2 linked regions of the Fodinicola acaciae genome follow. Each later gene encodes a partner of the first gene's protein in a complex. Links are inferred from orthologs where the notes say so. Each region holds a gene or a part of one and is shown in the gene's direction. Other genes may lie near its edges.

Region 1 (9,673 bases):
GGTCGAGCCGGTCGTCACGCAGCCGTCCGCTGGCGCGCATCAACACGCTGTCGGCTCTGCCGATCCGCGATCGAATTCTCACGGACTCCAGATTATGAGCCGGCGGCCGGTTTCGCAGTCGGGACCCAGAAGCGCAGCTTTCCGCGCCGCTCGTCCTCCAGCACACCGCCGTTGCGCTCGATCACCTTGCGCGAGGCGACATTGTCGACGTCACAGGTCACCAGCGCCGACTCGATGCCGAGGGTGGCGGCTACGCTCAGCGCCTGCCGGAGGATTTCCGTGGCATAGCCGCGCCGGCGCGCGGATTTCCGTACGTCGTAACCGATGTGTCCACCTTCCTCCAGCAGATGCGGAGTGAGGTGGTGCCGGATGCCGACGCGGCCGAGATAGTCGTCCCCGTCCACATACCACAATGTCGTCTGCGGCACGAAACCAGGAAACATCGGGGTCTGCGCGTCGGCGACCACAGCGGCGACATAGCGCGCGAAACCGGCCGGCTCTGTCCACGTTGGACCGAACTCGAGCAGCTCGCGGCCGATCATGCTGTGGTCACCGGCGCGTCCCTCCGCTCGAAACTCCTCCATCGCCGCCAGAAACGACTGGTGTACGCGGACGGTCGGCGTGACCAACTCAGGCATACGTCAGATTGTCGACCGTCGCGGCGTACGTCCGCATCCGAGTTTTCCGGCCGGCTTGTTCGATCCAGGTTCCGGCGACTCGCGGTAGTCGTGCACTCACCGTGGTTTACTGTCGCGGTCACTGGTGACCTTTTGGGGGTTCTATGCGTACGTCCTGGCTGAAGGCGGCGTTTGTCGCCGTTGTGACCGGCGGACTGCTGGCCGCTGCCGCGCCGGCCGCAGCGGCACCGACCTCCGGTTTCGACGACTGGTCATGCCGGCCGTCGGCGAGCCATCCGTCGCCGGTCGTGCTGATCCACGGCCTCGGCGGCAACGGGCCGGGCAACTTCGCGCTCCTCGGGCCATATCTGGCGTCCGCCGGCTATTGCGCCTTTACTTTCACCTACGGCCAGGCATCGCCGTCCATTCCGGTCGGCGGCACGATCGCGATCGCCGACTCGGCCAAGCAGATCGTCGCATTCTCCGAGCGCGTACGGCAGGCCACCGGCGCGGCCAAGGTCGATTTCGTCGGCCATTCCGAAGGCGCATTCCAGTCGCTCTATATTCCCAAGATCCTCGGCTACGCGGGGAAAGTGCACCGGGTCGTGGCGATCGCGCCGCCGACGCACGGCACGACGTTCGCCGGTCTGGTGAATGTCGCCTATCTGCTCGGCGCGCGCGACCTGGTCGGCCAGGTGCTCAACACGTTCGGCTGCGCCGCCTGCGACCAGCTGATCGTCGGTGGTGCCGCGGTGAAACAGCTGACCGCCGGCCAGATTTCCCAGCCAGGCGTGGGTTACACGATCCTGGCCAGCCGCGCCGACGCGATCGTGACGCCGACCGGCACCGCCTTCGTCAACGAGTCCGGCGTCCGCAACGCGTACGTCCAGGACACCTGTCCGCTCGACCCGGTCGGCCATGTCGGCCTGGCTTTCGACACCGGTGTCGCGCAAATGGTCGCCAACGGCCTGGATCCGGCCCACGCCAAACCGGTCATCTGCTCAGTCGGCCCGGTGATCTGAGGTTAGCGTACGAGCCGGGGCAGCAGTGCGGACGCGACCGTGATCATCGACGCCGCGGCAACGACAAGCACACCGAAGTCCAACAGAAGATTGGTGGACGTGCCGATGAGTAGTCCGCGCAGCGCGTCCACCTCATAGCCGAGCGGATTGATCCGGTTGACGACCTGCAACCAGCCCGGCATCAGGTCGGCAGGATAAAGTGCGTTGGACGCGAAAAACAGCGGCATGGTGATCGCCTGGCCGATCCCCATCAACCGGTCGCGGGACAGCACGAGTCCGGCGATCGCGATGGACAGGCAACAGAAAAACGCCGAGCCGAGCAGCACGGCCACCACGGTTCCGAGCAGTTTCAACGGATTCGCGGTCATGCCCACACCGAGTACGAGCGCCAGCACCAGCACGACGGCCGCCTGCACCAATGCACGTACGCCCGCGGCGAAGGCTTTTCCCGTGATGATCGCGAATCTCGGCGTCGGCGTGACCAGCAGCTTGGACAGCACACCGGCGTCGCGTTCCCAGATGATCTGGATGCCATAGAAGATCGCGATGAACAGTGCCGACTGCGCGATGATGCCTGGAGCCAGGAAATCCAGGTAGGGCACGCTGCCGGTAGGGATGATCCGCAACCGGTTGAAAGTCTCGCCGAAAACCAGCAGCCACAGCGCCGGCTGGATCGCTCTGGTCACCAGCTCGGTGCGGTCGTGCCGCAGTTTTTGCAGCTCCACCAGGCACATCGTGTATGCGCGGGAGAGGATCAGCGACAGCAGACCGCGCCGCGGTGGCTCAACCAAGCCGGCGGGCCGTACGGCGGGCCGAACGGACATCTCGCATCCCCTCTCCGGTCGCCGCGGACAGGTCATCGCCCGTGGTGGCACGGAAAACGTCGTCGAGCGTGGCGTCCGGCCCGACCATCGCCTTCAGCTCGTCCGGCGTCCCGCGCGCACCGATCCGGCCGTGGTTCATCAGCGCGATCTCGTCGCAGTTCTGGTCGGCCTCGTCCATGTAGTGCGTGGTCACCAGGATCGTCATGCCGGTTTCGGCTTGTACGCTGGCCAGCCGCTGCCACACACTCGCGCGACCGACCGGGTCCAGACCGATCGTCGGCTCGTCCAGGATCAGCAGTTTCGGTGCGCTGACAAGGGCCTGTGCCAGCTCCAGCCGGCGGATCATGCCACCGGAATACGTCGAAGCCGTGCGACCGGCGGCATCGGTGAGGCCGACCGACTCCAGTGCCGAGCCAACCACCGCACGCCGTTTCCCGCGCGGCACGTCGAAAAGTCGCGCGAACAACGACACGTTCTCCCATCCGCTCAACGCGCCGTCCGCGGACAGTTGCTGTGGCACATAGCCGATGAGCCGGCGTACGGCCATTTTCTGCCGCGCCACATCGACGCCGAAGACGCGGATGTCGCCGGACCGCACCGGCAGCAGTGTCGTGATCATCCGGATCGTCGTGGTCTTGCCGGCGCCGTTTGGCCCGAGCAGGCCGAAAACGCTGCCGACCGGGATGCTCAGGTCGACGCCGTCGACCGCTTTCGTGGCGCCGAAACTGTAGGCAAGGCCGGCACATTCCACCGCGGGTGGGGCCATCTACTCACCGCCTTCTTCGGTCAGTCGGTCCAGAAGTGCGTGCAGAGCGGGCAAAGCGCGCTGGATCGCCCTGCGGTCGGCGGCCGGCAGGGCATCGATCCCGGCGGCCACCAGGTCCACCCGGATCCGCCGCCACTCGGCCAGTCGTTTGCGCGCCGCGTCGGTCAGCCGCAGCCGGATCGCGCGGCGGTCGGCCGGATCGGTCTCGCGCACCAGCATGCCGACATCGGAAAGCTGGTTGACCAGCGTACTCACCGAGTTTCCGGCCATCTGCAGCTCGCGCGCGGCCGCGGCGACCCCAATGCCGGGACGCAGGCCGACAACGCGCAACAACTCGATCTGCGCGCCGCGCAGGTCCGGCCAGGCGGCCATGTGTGGCCGCACCCGGCGCCGCAACAGGCGGCGCATCGCCGCGTTGTTGGCCATCAACTCGTCGGCGATCAGCACCGACTCGCGCTCCGTCACGCGACCACAGTATCTCTTATTGAGAGTTACTCTCAATGGGAGCTTGCTGCCGCTGTGATATGAAGGCTGCGGAGGTGCGAGCCGGATGAAGAAACTCATCAACGATCCCGCCAACGTCGTCGCGGAAGCCCTGGCCGGCTTCCAAGCCGCGCATCCGGACGTACGCGTCGACCACGACAACCGCGTCGTCTATCGCGCCGACGCGCCGCGGCTCGGCAAGGTCGGCCTGGTCTCCGGCGGCGGCTCCGGACACGAGCCACTGCACGCCGGCTTCGTCGGCGCCGGCATGCTCGACGCGGCCTGCGCCGGCGAAATCTTCACCTCACCGGTCCCCGACCAGATGGTTGCCGCGACGCAACTCGTCAACGGTGGCGCCGGAGTGCTGCACATCGTGAAGAACTACACCGGTGACATCATGAACTTCGAGATGGCCGCCGAGCTGGCCGACGACATTCCGGTCGAGTCGGTCGTCACCAACGACGACGTGGCGGTGGAGGACAGCCTCTATACCGCCGGCCGGCGTGGCGTCGGAGTGACCGTACTGGTGGAAAAGATCGCCGGCGCCGCCGCCGAGGAGGGCCGGTCGCTGGCCGACGTCGCCGCGATCGCCAGGCGGGTCAACGAAAACGGCCGCAGCCTCGGCGTCGCGCTGACCTCCTGCACGGTCCCGGCCGCCGGCCGGCCGACGTTCGAGCTGGCCGACGACGAGATGGAGGTCGGCATCGGCATCCACGGCGAGCCGGGCCGCCGCCGCGTCCCGCTGGCCACCGCCGCCGAGATCGCCGGCATGCTGGTGGAGCCGGTGGTGGCGGATTTGCCGTACGAGCGCGGCGACACCGTGATCGCCTTTCTCAACGGCATGGGCGGCACGCCGTTGATCGAGCTTTACCTGATGTACGGCGAGATCTCGAAGCAGCTGGCCGGCCGGGGCCTCACCGTGGCGCGGTCGCTGGTCGGGCCGTACATCACCTCGCTGGAGATGGCCGGCTGCTCGCTGACCCTGCTGCGCGTCGACGACGAGCTGCTTTCGCTGTGGGACGCACCCGTCCGCACGGCGGCGCTCCGCTGGTGAATCCGCATGGCCACCATGCGTGCAACGACGCGCCGCCATTGAGCCGGCCCGGCGAGCAGCCACAACAGCATTACTGGCGTCAGCAGTCACACCCACCACAAGGGCTGACGGTCACGCAGGCGTGAAAGCCGTGTTTCGTGCATCTAGCGCCAGTAACTCAACGTTCACGCCTCCGGCAAACCTCACAAGACAGACATTTAGCGTTACATGGAGCTGCGGATCCCATTGAGTGGACCCTTTCGCCACTTACCGGGACGCCATGACACCTTCCGCGCAGCCGATGGCCGGAAAGACATCACCCGGTCGCCGCGCGACCGGCCCGATATCCCGGATGGGCAGCCCTCGAAGCAGGGTCGGCCAGCCGTCGGGCGTCCAGTGGCGCGGAACCACTCACCAACCCAGAGGTTAAACTCAAGTCGGATGCACGCATGGTGGCCATGCGGACCTAGGGTCTGTTCCGAAGTCCGACGCGGCGATAGCCGAGCCGCTGTCACAGCTTTCTCGGGCCGCCTGTTTGGTTCTCGACTCTCATCCACGTGGGACTTCGAAACAGACCTTAGGCGCCGAGCAGGTCGACGGCGACGGATTCGGCGTGACGCAACGCTTCGTCGAGCCGCGTTACGTCTCGGCCGCCGGCATTGGCGAGTGGCCCGCTGCCACCGCCGGCGCCACCGCCGATGAGTTTCGCCGCCGAGACAAGCAAAGTCCGCGCTGGCTGACCGCGATGCAGAAGCGTGTCGTTGATCGCCGCCACCAGCTGTGCCTTGTCACCACTGGAGGTCGCCAGCACGACAGCGGCCGGTTTGTCGCCACCGTATGCCAAAACCGATGTCGCGACCGGCCGCAGCTCGCTGGCCGACAGCTCATCCACGCGCGCCACGACCAGCCAGCCGGAGCCGACCGTACGGGCCTGCCGGCTCAACGACAGCGCCAGCGCGTCAAGCTCGCGTTGTCGGTGCCGGCGCAACGAATCCTCGGCCTCCGCCAATGCCGCGAGCCGTTTGCGCAGCGTCGCCATCGCGTTTTCCGGCCGTGTGCCCAGCAACGCGCTGACCTCGCGCAGCACGCGCCGTTCGGTGTCACCAAACCGCAGCGCGTCACGACCGGTCAGCGCCTCGATCCTGCGTACGCCAGAGCCGATCGACGACTCGCCGAGAATGCGGATGGGACCGGCCTGCGCGCCGTGACCGACATGCGTGCCACCGCACAGCTCGCGCGACGCGTCGCCAATGTCCACGATCCGTACACGATCGCCATATTTCTCCCCGAAGAACGCGGTCGCGCCGGCCGCCTCGGCTTCGGCACGGGTCGCGTGCCACACGCGTACGTCCGGATCGTCGAGCAGATAGTCGTTGACCAGCTGACCGATCGTCTCCAGCGCCTCCGGCTCGACCGGTGTGAAATGTGGGAAATCGAAGCGCAGCCGGTCCGGCGCGACCAGCGATCCCTGCTGCCGCGCGTGATCGCCGAGCACGCGCCGCAGAGTCGCGTGCAACACGTGCGTCGCCGAGTGCGAACGCGCCGTCGCCGACCGCCGCGAGATGTCGATCACCGCCTCCACCGACTGTCCACTGTGGACCTCACCGCTGGCGATCCTGCCGGTGTGTACGCGAAAACCGTCCACGCCATATCGCGTGTCGAGCACGTCCACGGCGTTGCCGGACGAGTCGCGGATGGTGCCGGTGTCACCGACCTGACCGCCGGACTCCGCGTAGAACGGACTGCGGCGCAGGACGATCTCGACCTCCTGGCCTTGCGACGCCGAGCTCACCGGCTCGCCGTCCCGGAGGATCGCCAGGACTTCGGTTTCCGCGGACGTCGAGCAATAGCCGACGAAATCCAGCTCGCCAACGGTCCCGGCGAGCCGCCGATAGACCTCCTGCCGGCGCAGCGCCTCGGAAGTTTTGCCTTTTCCACTGGACTTCGCCCGCCGGCGCTGGTCGTCGAGCAGCGCCGCATAGCGGTCGCCGTCGACGGTCAACCCCGCCTCACGCGCCGCGTCGACGGTCAGGTCGACCGGAAATCCGTACGTGTCATGGAGTTCGAACGCCGTCTCACCTGACAACCTGGTGCCGCCGGCCGAGGTCGTACGCGCGATCGCCGCGTCCAGAAGTCGAGTCCCCTGCCGCAAAGTCGCGCCGAACGACTCCTCTTCCTGCGTCGCGATCGCCTCGATCAACGACGCCGACCGCGTCAGCTCCGGCCAGGTCTCCCCCAGATTGCCGACAACGCTGGACATCGCCGCCGGCAACACCAGCTCGCCGACGCCGAGCTTTCGCGCGTGCCGCACCGCACGACGCATCAGCCGCCGCAGCACGTAACCGCGACCCTCGTTGGAGGGCACCACACCATCGGCGATCAGAAAGGCCGCACACCGCGCGTGGTCCGCGATCACCTGATACGACACGGAAGTGTCGCTGCCATCGCGGCCGGGAAACCGCCGGCCGACCACATCGCCGACAACCTCCAGCGTCGGGGCGACCAGGTCGGTCTGGCAGATGCCGTCGACGTCCTGCAGGACCATCGCCAACCGGTCCAGGCCGAGGCCGGTGTCGATGCTGCGGCGCGGCAACGGCCCCAGCACGGGAAAATCGTCCTTCCCGTCGCCGTCGCCGCGCAGGTCCTGCATGAAGACCAGGTTCCACAGCTCCAGATATCGCTCGCCGTTCACCGCCGGTCCGCCGGACTCGCCAAAAGCCGGACCGCGGTCGTAGTTGATCTCGGACGACGGACCGGCCGGTCCCGGCACTCCCATCGACCAGTAGTTGTCGGCTTTTCCGAGCCGCTGGATGCGGTTTTCCGGGACGCCGAGCCGACGCCAGATCCGGACCGCCTCGTCGTCATCGAGATAGACGGTGATCCACAGCCGGTTTTCCGGCAGTTGGTAGACCTCGGTCGCGACCCGCCAGGCGTACTCGATCGCCCGCTCCTGGTAGTAGTCGCCGAAGGAGAAGTTGCCGAGCATTTCGAAGAAAGTCACGTGCCGAGCGGTGCGGCCGACGTTTTCCACGTCGACCGTACGCGTGCATTTCTGCACGCTGGTCGCGCGCCGCCAGGGCGGTGTCCGGTCGCCGAGATAGTACGGCTTGAACTGGTTCATGCCGGCGTTGGTCAGCAACAGCGTCGGATCGTCCGGCACCAGCGGACTCGACGGCACGCGCGTGTGGTCGTGTGAGGTGAAGAAGTCGACGAAAAGACGCCGAATATCGAGCGAACGCATGACAGAGGCCTTTGCGGAGAAGGTGAGAAAGTGGACAGCGTCACGCCGAGCCGGCAGGTCAGTCCCGCTCGGCGCGGCTAGCTCGCCGTCCCGCCACCTTCATCTGTCTCGACATCCTCGGATCAGGCCACCAGAATGCGCACCATGATAGCTCGGCCGTCCACCTCCGCGCGACTGCGGATCGGCGTGTGCCTGTCGCTGTCCGGCCGGTACGCGCGTTTCGGCCGCCAGGTCGCCGAGGCGTTGCGCGACTGGCAGGACTGGGACGGCACGGTCGAGGTCCTCATCGAGGACGACGCGAGCACGTCCGCCCGACTGCCATCGGGATGTGACATCCTGCTCGGCCCGTATTCCACCGGCCTGACCAGAAAAGTCGGGCGGATCGCCCGCGATTCGGGACGGTTGCTGTGGAACCACGGCGGCTCCGGCGACGACGTACAGACCGGATTCGCCGGCCACCTGATCTCGGTGTTGACACCGGCCAGCCGATACGCGCTTCCGTTCCTGGACTGGAAAGCCGATCGCGCGCCGCTGGCGATCCGCCAAGGAAAGGGAAGTTTCGCACGGCAGCTGGTCGAAGGCGCGGTCCGGGCGGCGAAACAGCGTGGCATCCCGATCGTCGAGGACCCGAGCGGACACGATCTGCTGTGCGCCGGGTCCTTCGAGGAGGACGTGGAAGCCGTACGGCAGACGAAAAACGCGAGACGGATCTGCGCGGTCGCCGCCGGCGTGGCCGACTTTGCCAAGGAGGTCAACGCCACCGGCGTATTCGGCATCGGTCAGTGGCTGCCTGGCACGTCACCAAAACCAGAGATCGGACCAGACGAGACGATGTTCACCGCACTCGACTATCCGGCGATCCAGGCCGTGGCGGCCGCGGCATTGGCCGTACATTGCGTGAAAACCGCTGGCAGCACCAAAGACGTGTGGCAGGTGGCGGCGCGACTGCGTACGACCACGATGTTCGGCGCTTTCCAGATCGACCCCGTCACCGGCGCGCAGCTTGGTCACGAGGCGGTTTTGGGACGCTGGAACGGACGTTATCGCGCCTTGAGGCCGTCGAAGAGCACCAGCATGAAATAGTCGTCGGCGCGCGCACCCGGCCGGCAGACCGCCACACTCAGCAGCTCGCGCACCTGCGCCGCCGGTACGTCGTCGCGCAACGAACCCTCTTTCTGCGCGTCGCTGATCACAGCGGACAGCAGCGCGTTGATCTGTTTCTCCAACGCGCGTACGGCCGCACTCTGACCTCGCTCCGGCCGCGCGCGTACGAGCGCCAGCGGTCCGTCGATGCACTCGGCCATCAGCCGGCGCAGCACTTCCCAACGGCTCACGTCCTCGGCGGCAGCGGCCCTGCCGACCTCCAGCATGCGGGTGAGGCCGGTGATCGCGATCTCCTCCAGCAGCGCCGCGCGATCCGGAAAATGCCGGTAGAGGGTGCCGACGCCGAGACCGGCCGACCGCGCGATGTCCTCCATCGACACACCGTCGCCGTGCCGCGCGGACAGCTTCAGCGCCGCGCTGACGATCCGCTCGCGGTTACGCACCGCGTCCGCCCGCATCGCCACCTCCCCTAACCGGAATCTAGGATTCATATTACTCTCGAAACCGGAATCTGCCATTCACGTTAGGAGTCGGGATGCGAGTCGGGTTGTTCGTCAGTACGGCGGCGCCGTCGCTGGAGTCG
Region 2 (9,563 bases), on another replicon or contig:
AGCGGCGCGGCACCGGCACGCCTTTGGTGCTGTTGCACGGCATCGGACATCGTTGGCAGGCCTGGAAACCCGTGCTCGACCTGCTGGCCGAGCAGCACGACGTGTGGGCGATCGACCTGCCGGGCTTTGGAAAGTCGGCGCCGCCGGACCCGGACCGGCCGTACAACATGCTCGCGGCGGTCGACACTTTTCTTGAGATCGCTGACCAACTTGGCTTGTCGAAGCCGCATCTGGCCGGCAACTCGCTCGGCGGCGCGCTTGGCCTCGAGGTCGCCTCGCGCGGTTGTGCCGCGTCGATGACCGCGCTATCGCCGGCCGGTTTCTTCGGCCCGGCCGGTCGGGTGTGGGCCATCGGTGTGCTGTCCAACATGCGTCGCTCGGCGATGTCGTCGCGCAGCCGGGACATGCTGGTCGGCAATCCGCGGCTGCGGCTGGCCGGCGCCAGCCTGCTGTACGGCCGTCCGTCCACTTTGGACATCGAAGAGATGCGCGGCGACCTCGAGTCGATGGCGCACGCGCCGGCCTTCGACGCGGTCGCCTCGGCCGGCCGCAACTATCGCTTCGCCGCGCCGCCGCCGACCGTACCGACGACCGTCGCCTGGGGGACTCGTGACCGGATCCTGTGGCCACGACAGGCAAAAGTCGCCGCCCGCGCGCTGCCGGACGCGCGACACGTACCGCTGCCCGGCTGCGGTCACGTGCCGATGCAGGACGACCCCGGCCTGGTCGCGCGTACCATCCTCGCCACCTGCCGCCGCGCCGACCTGGCCGTGCGTACGTAAAAAACAATCGGAATCCGATTGCGTCGTCGGAGGTGCCCTGACCTGCACAAATGCTGTCGGACGTGACAATCGGACACGCGATTCGGTGTCCGAATGCCGCTTTGTTGACCTTCTCCAACGTTGGAGAAGGTCAACAAAGTCTCGATCGGACATCGCCGCGTGTGCGAGAGTGGCGAGGTGGATGTCAACGCGGCGGAGGGGTGGATCCGGGCCATCGCGGCGAGCGTCGGCGAGCAAGCGGACGAGCTGACCCGGCTGGACGCGGCGATCGGCGACGCCGACCACGGCACCAACCTGCGGCGAGGATTCACTGCCGTGCTGGAGATGCTCGACGACCTGGAGCCAAAGGCCGTCGGCGAGGTGTTCAGTGCGATCGGCCGTACGTTGATCAGCAAGGTCGGTGGCGCGTCGGGACCGTTGTACGGCAGTGCGTTCCGCGCCATCGGCGCGGCGCTGCCGGAGCCGTCCGCCGACGACCAGCAGCTGCTCGCCGCACTCCAAGCTGGCCTGGCCGCGATCACCCGGCTTGGCAAGGCTTCGCCAGGCGACAAGACGATCGTCGACGCGTACGCACCGGCCGTCGCCGCCTTCGAACGTGAGCGGTCGTGGTCGGCAGCCGCCGACGCGGCCGAAGAGGGCGCGCGAGCCACGATCTCGCTGCAGGCAAGGAAAGGCCGCGCGTCGTACCTCGGCGAGCGCAGCATCGGCCACCAGGACCCCGGCGCCACCTCGACCGCACTGATCTTCCGCGCACTGGCCACCACCCTCCAACCACCACGAAAGTCACCTTCGTGAGGGGTGCGGGATGGCGGCGAGGAGGTCGCGGGTGTAGGGGTGCTGAGGCTTGTCGATCACCGAGGAGCTGTCGCCGCGTTCGACGATTTTGCCTTTGTGCATGACCATCAGCTCGCTGGTGAACTGTCGCGCGGTCGCCAGGTCGTGGGTGATGTAGAGCACCGCGAGGTTGTTTTCCTCGCGCAGCTGGTCGATCAGCGTCAGTACGCCGAGCCGGATCGTCACGTCCAGCATCGACACCGGTTCGTCAGCAAGCAAAACGCGCGGACGCGCAGCCAGAGCGCGGGCCAGTGAGACGCGTTGGCGCTCGCCGCCGGAGAGTTCATGGGGAAATCGGTTCGCGAGTTTTGCCGCCAGGCGTACGGTTTCCAGCAACCGCTCGACCTCACCGTCCGGTGAGAATCCGTGGTTACGCAACGCGCGGGTCAGGTGATAGCGCACTGTGTGCGCAGGGTTCAACGAGGCAAACGGGTCCTGCAGCACCATCTGCACATCGCCGGTGTAGCGCCGAAAGTCGCGCCGCCGGCGTACGCGCGCGGGCGTGCCGTCCAGCAGGATCTCGCCGGCGGTCGGAGTCTGCAGACCGGCCAGCAACTGCGCGACCGTGCTCTTTCCGCTGCCGCTCTGACCGACCAACGCGGTCATTTTCCCAGGCTGCAACGCGAAACTTACGTCATCGACGGCTCGGAACCGGCCGAAGTCCATGACCAGGCCACGCGCTTCGAGTACGGTCATACGGCGACTCCGAGCGCGCGCAGGGAGTCCAGCAGTTTCCTGGTGTATTCGTGTTTCGGCCGGTGCAGCACGTCGTCGGCGGTCGCGTACTCGACCAGTTCGCCTCGCCGCATGATGGCGATCGTGTCGCAGATCTCCAACAGCAGCGACAGGTCGTGGGTCGTGAAGACGACCGAGAAGTCGTGCCGTTTTCGCAGGTCCAGCAACAAATCCAGGATCTGCCGCTGTACGAGCACGTCGAGCGCCGTGGTCGGCTCGTCGAGGATGACGATCGCTGGATCCAGTGCCAACGCCATCGCGATGCCGACACGTTGTTTCATGCCGCCGGACAGCTCGTGCGGATAACTACGCAGCCGGCCGGCGTCGATCCCGACGTCTTCCAACAGCTGCCCCGCCAGAGCGCGCCGCTTCGGTTTTGGCATCTCCGGCCGATGGCGAGCGATCACGTCGTCAAACTGCGCGCCGACGCTGAGCACCGGATTGAGTGCGTTCATCGAGCTTTGCAACACGATCGACAGCTCGTTCCAGCGAAAACGCGACAACTCCGCCGGACCCATCGTGAGAATGTCCGAGCCACCGGCGAAAACCGCGGATCCGGCGGTGACGCGCGCCGACCGGCCGAGCAGCCTGGCGACCGCGCCGGTCAGCGTCGACTTTCCGCTGCCGCTTTCGCCGGCCAGGCCGAGAAGTTCGCCGCGGTGCAGCGTCAGGCTCACGTTTTTCACGGCGTGTACGGGTCCGTCGGCGGTCAGGTAGTCCACCGACAGGTTACGGATATCCAGCACCGGCGGCGCGTCGAAGCCAGGACCAGGCGCCGGCTCGGAGTCCGGCGGGTCGATCGGTGCCGTTTTGCTGGCGCGTACGGTCCGCAGCCGCGGGTTGGCGTATTCGTCGATGCCGAAGTTGACCAGCGCCAAAGCCGTGCCGATCAAGGCGATGCACAGGCCCGGCGGCAGGAACCACCACCACGCGCCGGCCAGCAGAGCCTGCGCCTGCTGCGCGTAGTAGAGCATCGAGCCCCAGCTGATCGTGGTCAGGCTGCCGAGCCCCAGAAAGGAAAGTCCGGCCTCGGCGAGGATGCCGACCACGATGGTGAAGAGAAAGCTGCTGGCCAGCAACGGAATCTCGTTTGGCAGCACCTCGAAGAAGATGATCCGCGGCAGCGTCTCACCGCTGGCGCGTGCGGCGGTGATGTAGTCGCGGTTGCGGATCGACAGTGTCTGTGCACGGATCGACCGGGCGCCGGAGGCCCAGGCCGTGACGCTGATGATGATCGCCACCGACTCGATGCCCTTCGCCGGCAGATAGCCGGCGATGACGATCAGCAGCGGAAGTGCCGGGATCACCAGGAAAATGCTGGTGACCAACGAAAGTGCTTCGTCGACGACTCCGCGCAGATAGCCGCCGACCAGGCCGACGACCGCCGACACGACGGTCGCGACGACCGACGCGAGCAGGCCGACGGCCAGCGATACGCGGCTGCCGTAGACAAGCTGAGCGAACACGTCCTCCCCGGCCTGGGTCGTGCCCAGCCAGTGCTCAGCCGAAGGAGGCTGCATCGAGTCGGCGCCGGTCGCGGTCGGGTCGATGCCGACGACCAACGGTCCGATGACCGCCAGCAGGACGAAAAACAGCATGATCGCGGCGCCGACAGTGATTTTTCGCGATCGCGGAAGGAATTTCTTCACGTCGCGCCGCCGATCCGGATACGTGGGTCGAGCAGTACGTAGCCGAGGTCGGCGAGCAGGTTGGCGGCCAGTACGGACAGCGAGATGACCAGGAACAGCCCCTGCATCAACGGAAAGTCCTCGTTCTGGACGGCCTGGTAGAGCGTGTAGCCGACACCCGGATACGAGAAGATGACCTCGGTCAGCATCGAGCCACCGACCACGAACCCCAGTGACAGCGCGAAACCGGTGAAGCTCGGTAGGATCGCGTTGCGCGCTGCGTACATCGTCATCACCCGCAGCCGCGACAATCCCTTGGCCTGCGCCAATGTCACATAGTCCTCGCCGAGCGTGGTGATCATCATGTTACGCATCCCGAGCAGCCAGCCGGCGATCGAGCTGACGACGATCGTGATCGCCGGCAGCAGCGCGTGATAGGCCACGTTTCCGAGAAACTCACCGCTGAGACTCGGCGCGAGCTCGGTGTCGTACGCGCCGCTGATCGGCAGCCAGCCAAGCAGGACACCGAAAACGAAAACCAGCAGCAGCGCCATCCAGAAATACGGGATGGAGTGGAGAAAAGTCGTCGACGGCACGAGCAGGTCGGTCCAGCCGCCGCGCCGCCATGCGGCGACGATGCCGGCGGAGGTGCCCAGGACGAAGCTGATGACCGTGCAGACGCCGATCAGGCCGAGCGTCCACGGCAGCGTGGTGGCGATGACGTCGGAGACCGCGGTCGGATAGAAGCTGATCGACCGGCCGAGGTCGCCGCGGAACAGGTGGCCGAGATAGTCGACGTATTGCGTGAAAAGGTCGGCATCGCTCAGGCCGAAGGCCTCGCGCAGCGAGGCGATGGCGGCCGGGTCCACGTTGCCTTTGAGCCGGTCGACCAGCAGATCGACCGGATCGCCGGGCATCAGCCGGGGAATCAGGAAGTTGATCGTGATGGCGGCCCAGGCGATCACCAGATAGAGCCCGAGCCGCCGCGCGACGAACCTCATCCGGCCGGCTTCAGATGGGTGAGGACGAGCAGGTTGTCCGGATACTGGTACGGCGCCGGCAACGCGTACGGATCCTGCGCCGACGGCCAGCCGGTGAACTTGGTGGTCCGGGTCTGCGACCAGTTGGCGCTGCCAAGCAACGGAATCACCGGCAGCTGCTCGACCATCACCTTCTCCAGGCCGAAAACGGCCGCCCTCAGCTGCGCTTTGTCGTCGGTGCGCTCGAAAGTGCCGAGGAAGTTGTCGGTCGCCGGGTCCGACCAGCGCGAGTAGTTGGACAGCGCCTGCTGGCCGACCGGAGCGGTGAGCTTGCTGGACAGGAACGCGCGATACAGGTCATACGGTGTGGAGCCGCCGACCGAGCCGGCGATCGCCATGTCGTAGTTTCCGGTCTTCAGCGCGGCTTTCCACGCCTGCGTCGACTTGCCCTGCGGGTCGATCTCGATGCCGATCGCCTTGAGCTGGCTCTGGATCAGCCGCGCCATGGTGACCCAGTCGCTGAATCCGCTCGGCACCAGGATTGTGAAGGCCATCCGTTTTCCGCCGGGGCCGATGCGGATGCCGTCGGAGCCTTTCCGGAAACCGGCCTGGTCGAGGGCCGCGTTGGCGGCCGCGGCGTCGGTGCTGAACCGCAGGTCTTTGTATTGCGGGTCAAGGAAGGAGTCGTACGCTGGACGGACCAGGCCGGTCGGTGAGGCCGGCTGCTCATAGCCGAGCACGGCCACCTTGGACAGCGCCGCGCGGTCGATGGCGCCGCTGATCGCCCTGCGTACGGCCAGATTGTCCAGCGGTGCGCGCTTGAGGTTGGACACCAGGTTGACCAGGCCGTCGGCCGGATACCAGTACTTGTTGTGCACCTTGTCCTTGTCGACGAAGATCCGGTCGACGTGCGCGACGAAGCCGCCGGCCCAGTCCAGCCGACCCTGGCCGAGCAGGCTGGTGAAGCTGTTCGCGGACACCGCCGGATACTGGATGCGCTGGACCTTGATCTTGTCCTTCTGCCAGTATTTCGGGTTGGCCTTGAAGGTGTAGACCTGGGTCGAGAAAGTGTCCAATGTGTACGGTCCGGTGCCGACCGGGTTGGGATCGGCGAAGGTCAGCGGGTTCTTGCCGGCATAGACATGCTCCGGCACCGGCGTGATGCCGCCGATCTTGACCGCCTGCGCGTACGCCGGCTGCGGAAAGCTCAGCACCACCGTCTTCGGATCCGGCGCTGTCGCCGAGGTGGTGGCGATGTTGGAGATGTTCAGCGCCGGGTTTTTCCGCAGCATATCGAAGGTGAAGGCGACATCCTTGCTGGAGAACGGTTTTCCGTCCGACCACCGCACGCCCTCGCGGATGCCGAGGGTCAGTTCGCGGCCGCCGTCCGACCATTGCTGCGAGGTGGCCAGCCACGGAATGCCCTGGCCCGGTCGCATCGGCGTGTACGCGATCAACGGCTCGTAGATCAGGCCTTGCGCGCCTTTGTTGACAGAGGTGGAAAACGGGTTGAACAGCCGCTGGTAGCTGGCCGCCGAGTCGGCCATCACCACCAGCGTGTCCTTCGTGCCGGACCCCTGCCCGCCACCGCACGCGGTCAACGAAGTCGCGGCGATGACCGCGGCGCAGACGGCGGCTGCCTTCGATCGCATGGACTCTCCTTACAACACGTGGCGCATGAGCTGGAACCGCCTGGTGACCGCGAAACCGGCCTGTTTGTAGAGCCGCCCGGCCGGGCTTTCCTCGCCGGTCCACAGAAACCAGGCCGAGTGCAGGCCTTCTGCGCGCATCGCGGTCAGCGTCTGGTGCAGCAGGATCTTCCCCAGTCCGGTGCCGCGCAGGTCGCCGGCGACGCCGAACGGTCCGAACCGGTCCGGGATCCCGCGATAGGCCGCGTGCATCGCGAAACCGACGATCTCCTCCCGCCGCCAGGCGAGGTGAATGCGCCGCAGACCAAAGCCGAGGTCGCCGCGCAGCAGCGACGCACGGATCGCTTCGGCCCAGTCAGGTGCGAAACCCCGACCGGCAAAGGCCAGCAGGTCGGGGATGTCGCCGGCTTCCGGATGACCAAAGCGAAAACCCTCGGCCGTGCGGATACGCCGCAGATCGGCGACCTCGTCCGGCATGACATAGCCGACCAGTGACCGGTCCATCGCGACCGGTGCGCCGCGTACGGCGAAACCAGCCGCCCGCAGGAATGCGAGGCCGGCCGGATACGCCTCGGCGTCCAGGCCCGGCACGAAGTAGTTTGGTGTGTAGCAACCGAAGTCGACGGTCGTCCGGCCAGCCGCGTGCAGGAAGTCGAGGGCCTTCCGCAGCAGTGCGCGGCCGACACCACTGCGTTGCGCCTGTGGCACAACGAAAACGAACGGGATCCAGCCCAGCTCTGGCTGCAGATCGGTGCCGCTGGCCGGCGTCAGCCGCCGTACGGCGTAGGCGCAGCCGAGGAGCTCGCCGTCCGCCTCGGCCACGCACAGGCCGGCCGGATCGAAGTTTTCGTCCAGCAGCACGTACTCGACGAACCACTCGCGGTCGACCGGATCCGGCCGGAGACTCTCGTTCCAGGCCGCCACGATGGTGTCCACATCGGACGATCGAAACGACCGGTAACAGATTTCCGCCATTCTCCGCCTTCCGGACGTCGGATGTCCGTGTGGCGAGATTACGGATGCGTCATTACTGATGTCAACGATTTACGTAAAGAGGTGCGTAAGTCGTCGCCGAACATGGTTCGTAAATCTCAGAACTTCTCGACCAGCCGTCGGTGACCGTCCGCGGATGCCACCGCACAGGCGAAATCCGTGCCGGCCAGGCAGCCGCGCATTCGCAGCTGAGCGGCATAGTAATCGTTGTAACGAAAGCCGTACGTCTCACCGCGCGCGAATGCCTGACCCTCCATGGCGGCGGCCCACCTCTGCTTGGCCTCCGGGCTCACCAGCCGGTATTCGGTCGGTGCGAACCCCTCCGCGTCCTCCCAGTTTTCCGCGTAGAGCAGCGATCCGACCGGATGCCGCGGCTGCTCGCGTTCGACGCCGGGCAGGCCGGCCAGAAAGCGAGCCCGCTCGGCGATCCGCGACGCGTTCTCGTGGTCGGAATGGATCGAGCGCGGCCAGTGCGCGATCACCACGTCGGCGCGCACGTCCCTGATCACGTCGGCGACACGCAGGCAGATCTCGTCGTCGAGACCGAGAAACCCGTCCGACTGGTCGTCGAAGACCTGGAAGTCGGCGCCAATCGCGGCCGCGAACCGGCGGCCTTCGAAAATCTTCTGGATCTTGTAGTCGGCCGGCGACATCTTCGGATGTCCGCGTTCGCCTGGCGTCAGCGCGAGCAGCACGGCACGACCACCGTCGAGCACGTGCTGCGCGAGCATCGGCCCGGCCGCCAGATCCATGTCGCCGATATGCGCGCCGACCGCGAGCACCGTGCGGCTCAACTATTCCTCCGGATACAGCAGAAACGACTCGGCCCATCGCGGCGAGTCGACCGTCCCGACCAGCTCGTCGACCGATGCCGCCGACTCACGCAGGATAGGACTTCCCCACAGCAGGTCGATCATGTGCCGGCGGCCGGATGCGGCCGGCCGCCAGCCGAAGTCGTCCGGATAGCGCTCGCGGATCTCGGCGATCATCGCGACCGCCGTACGCACCGGCCGGAACGCCTGCCGGTCGGTGACGTGCAGTTGTACGCCGGAAATCGCCTCTCCGGCGTGTTTCCCGAATGTTGGGACAAACGACAGGGCACGAAACCGTACGCCCGGCAACTCCAGGGCGTTGAGCGCCGGCGCCAGACCGGCGTCGACGTACGGAGCGCCGACGATCTCGAACGGCCGCGTGGTGCCGCGTCCCTCGGACAGGTTGGTGCCTTCGAACAGGCCGGTCCCCGGATAGACCAGCGCCGTGTCCGGCGTCGGCATGTTCGGCGACGGAAAGACCCACGGCTGTCCACTGTGGACAGTGCCGCGGCGCCAGCCGGTCATCTCGACGACGGTGAGATCCACGTCCGGGATCGGGAACGTCCGTGCCAGTTCGCCATAGGTGAGTCCGTGCCGGATCGGGATCGCCGTACGGCCGACGAAACTCTCCCAACCCGGCTGGAGAAACGGTCCCTCGGCAAGCAATCCGCCGATCGGATTGGGGCGATCGAGCACGGCGACAGCGATCCCGACGCGAGCGGCGGCGGCCATAAGGTCGTGCAGCGTCCACACGTAGGTGTAGAACCGTGCGCCGATGTCCTGCAGGTCGACGGCCAGCGTGCGTACGCCGGACGCGGCCAGCATCGCCTCGAGTGCCTCGCCTTTGTGTTTGTACGTGTCGAAAACCGGCAGTCCGGTGACCGGATCGCGGTCGGCGTCCTCGCTGTCTCCGGCTTGCGCGGTGCCACCGATGCCATGCTCCGGACCGAAAAGCGCGGTCAGTGGTACGCCTGCGCGCAAAGCGGCGACCGCACCTGGTGTCAGGTCTGGCAAAACGCCGGTGTGGTTGGTGACCAGGCCGACCGGACCAGCCAGCAGGTCCGGCTGAGCACACAGCCGCTCGATGCCGGTCCGTACGCTCACGGCAGGTCGACCGGCAGCCGGCCACCGGCGGTGGCGTGGCCGGTCA

Evidence for each region.
Region 2: the proteins of dhaK (region 1) and dhaL are in contact, whole or in part, in a crystal structure (PDB 3PNL), measured with the Escherichia coli proteins. The link is inferred for Fodinicola acaciae from one-to-one orthologs.

The regions. Positions count from the first base shown.
Region 1 is NZ_WOTN01000003.1:691,253-700,925, forward strand. What follows is about bases 2,895-5,772. They hold dhaK (dihydroxyacetone kinase subunit DhaK), read left to right. Parts: upstream 2,895-3,779; coding sequence 3,780-4,766; downstream 4,767-5,772. Other genes in these bases: GNX95_RS29555 (ABC transporter ATP-binding protein), read right to left, coding at 2,895-3,229; GNX95_RS29560 (MarR family winged helix-turn-helix transcriptional regulator), read right to left, coding at 3,230-3,694; alaS (alanine--tRNA ligase), read right to left, coding at 5,323-5,772. In the rest of the region: GNX95_RS29535 (bifunctional phosphatase PAP2/diacylglycerol kinase family protein), read right to left, coding at 1-82; GNX95_RS29540 (GNAT family N-acetyltransferase), read right to left, coding at 93-638; GNX95_RS29545 (esterase/lipase family protein), read left to right, coding at 782-1,639; GNX95_RS29550 (ABC transporter permease), read right to left, coding at 1,642-2,463; more of GNX95_RS29555, read right to left, coding at 2,423-2,894; more of alaS, read right to left, coding at 5,773-7,986; GNX95_RS29575 (type 1 periplasmic-binding domain-containing protein), read left to right, coding at 8,131-9,069; GNX95_RS29580 (TetR/AcrR family transcriptional regulator), read right to left, coding at 9,027-9,548; GNX95_RS29585 (TIGR03564 family F420-dependent LLM class oxidoreductase), read left to right, coding at 9,626-9,673. UniProt on the Escherichia coli protein: Dihydroxyacetone binding subunit of the dihydroxyacetone kinase, which is responsible for the phosphoenolpyruvate (PEP)-dependent phosphorylation of dihydroxyacetone via a phosphoryl group transfer from DhaL-ATP.
Region 2 is NZ_WOTN01000004.1:176,623-186,185, reverse strand. Bases 1-2,768 are described here. They hold dhaL (dihydroxyacetone kinase subunit DhaL), read left to right. Parts: upstream 1-959; coding sequence 960-1,577; downstream 1,578-2,768. Other genes in these bases: GNX95_RS36105 (dipeptide/oligopeptide/nickel ABC transporter permease/ATP-binding protein), read right to left, coding at 2,309-2,768; GNX95_RS36110 (ABC transporter ATP-binding protein), read right to left, coding at 1,566-2,312; GNX95_RS36120 (alpha/beta fold hydrolase), read left to right, coding at 1-782. Outside these bases: more of GNX95_RS36105, read right to left, coding at 2,769-4,000; GNX95_RS36100 (ABC transporter permease), read right to left, coding at 3,997-4,980; GNX95_RS36095 (ABC transporter substrate-binding protein), read right to left, coding at 4,977-6,611; GNX95_RS36090 (GNAT family N-acetyltransferase), read right to left, coding at 6,621-7,544; GNX95_RS36085 (PIG-L deacetylase family protein), read right to left, coding at 7,700-8,395; GNX95_RS36080 (exo-beta-N-acetylmuramidase NamZ family protein), read right to left, coding at 8,396-9,517; GNX95_RS36075 (glycoside hydrolase family 3 protein), read right to left, coding at 9,514-9,563. UniProt on the Escherichia coli protein: ADP-binding subunit of the dihydroxyacetone kinase, which is responsible for the phosphoenolpyruvate (PEP)-dependent phosphorylation of dihydroxyacetone.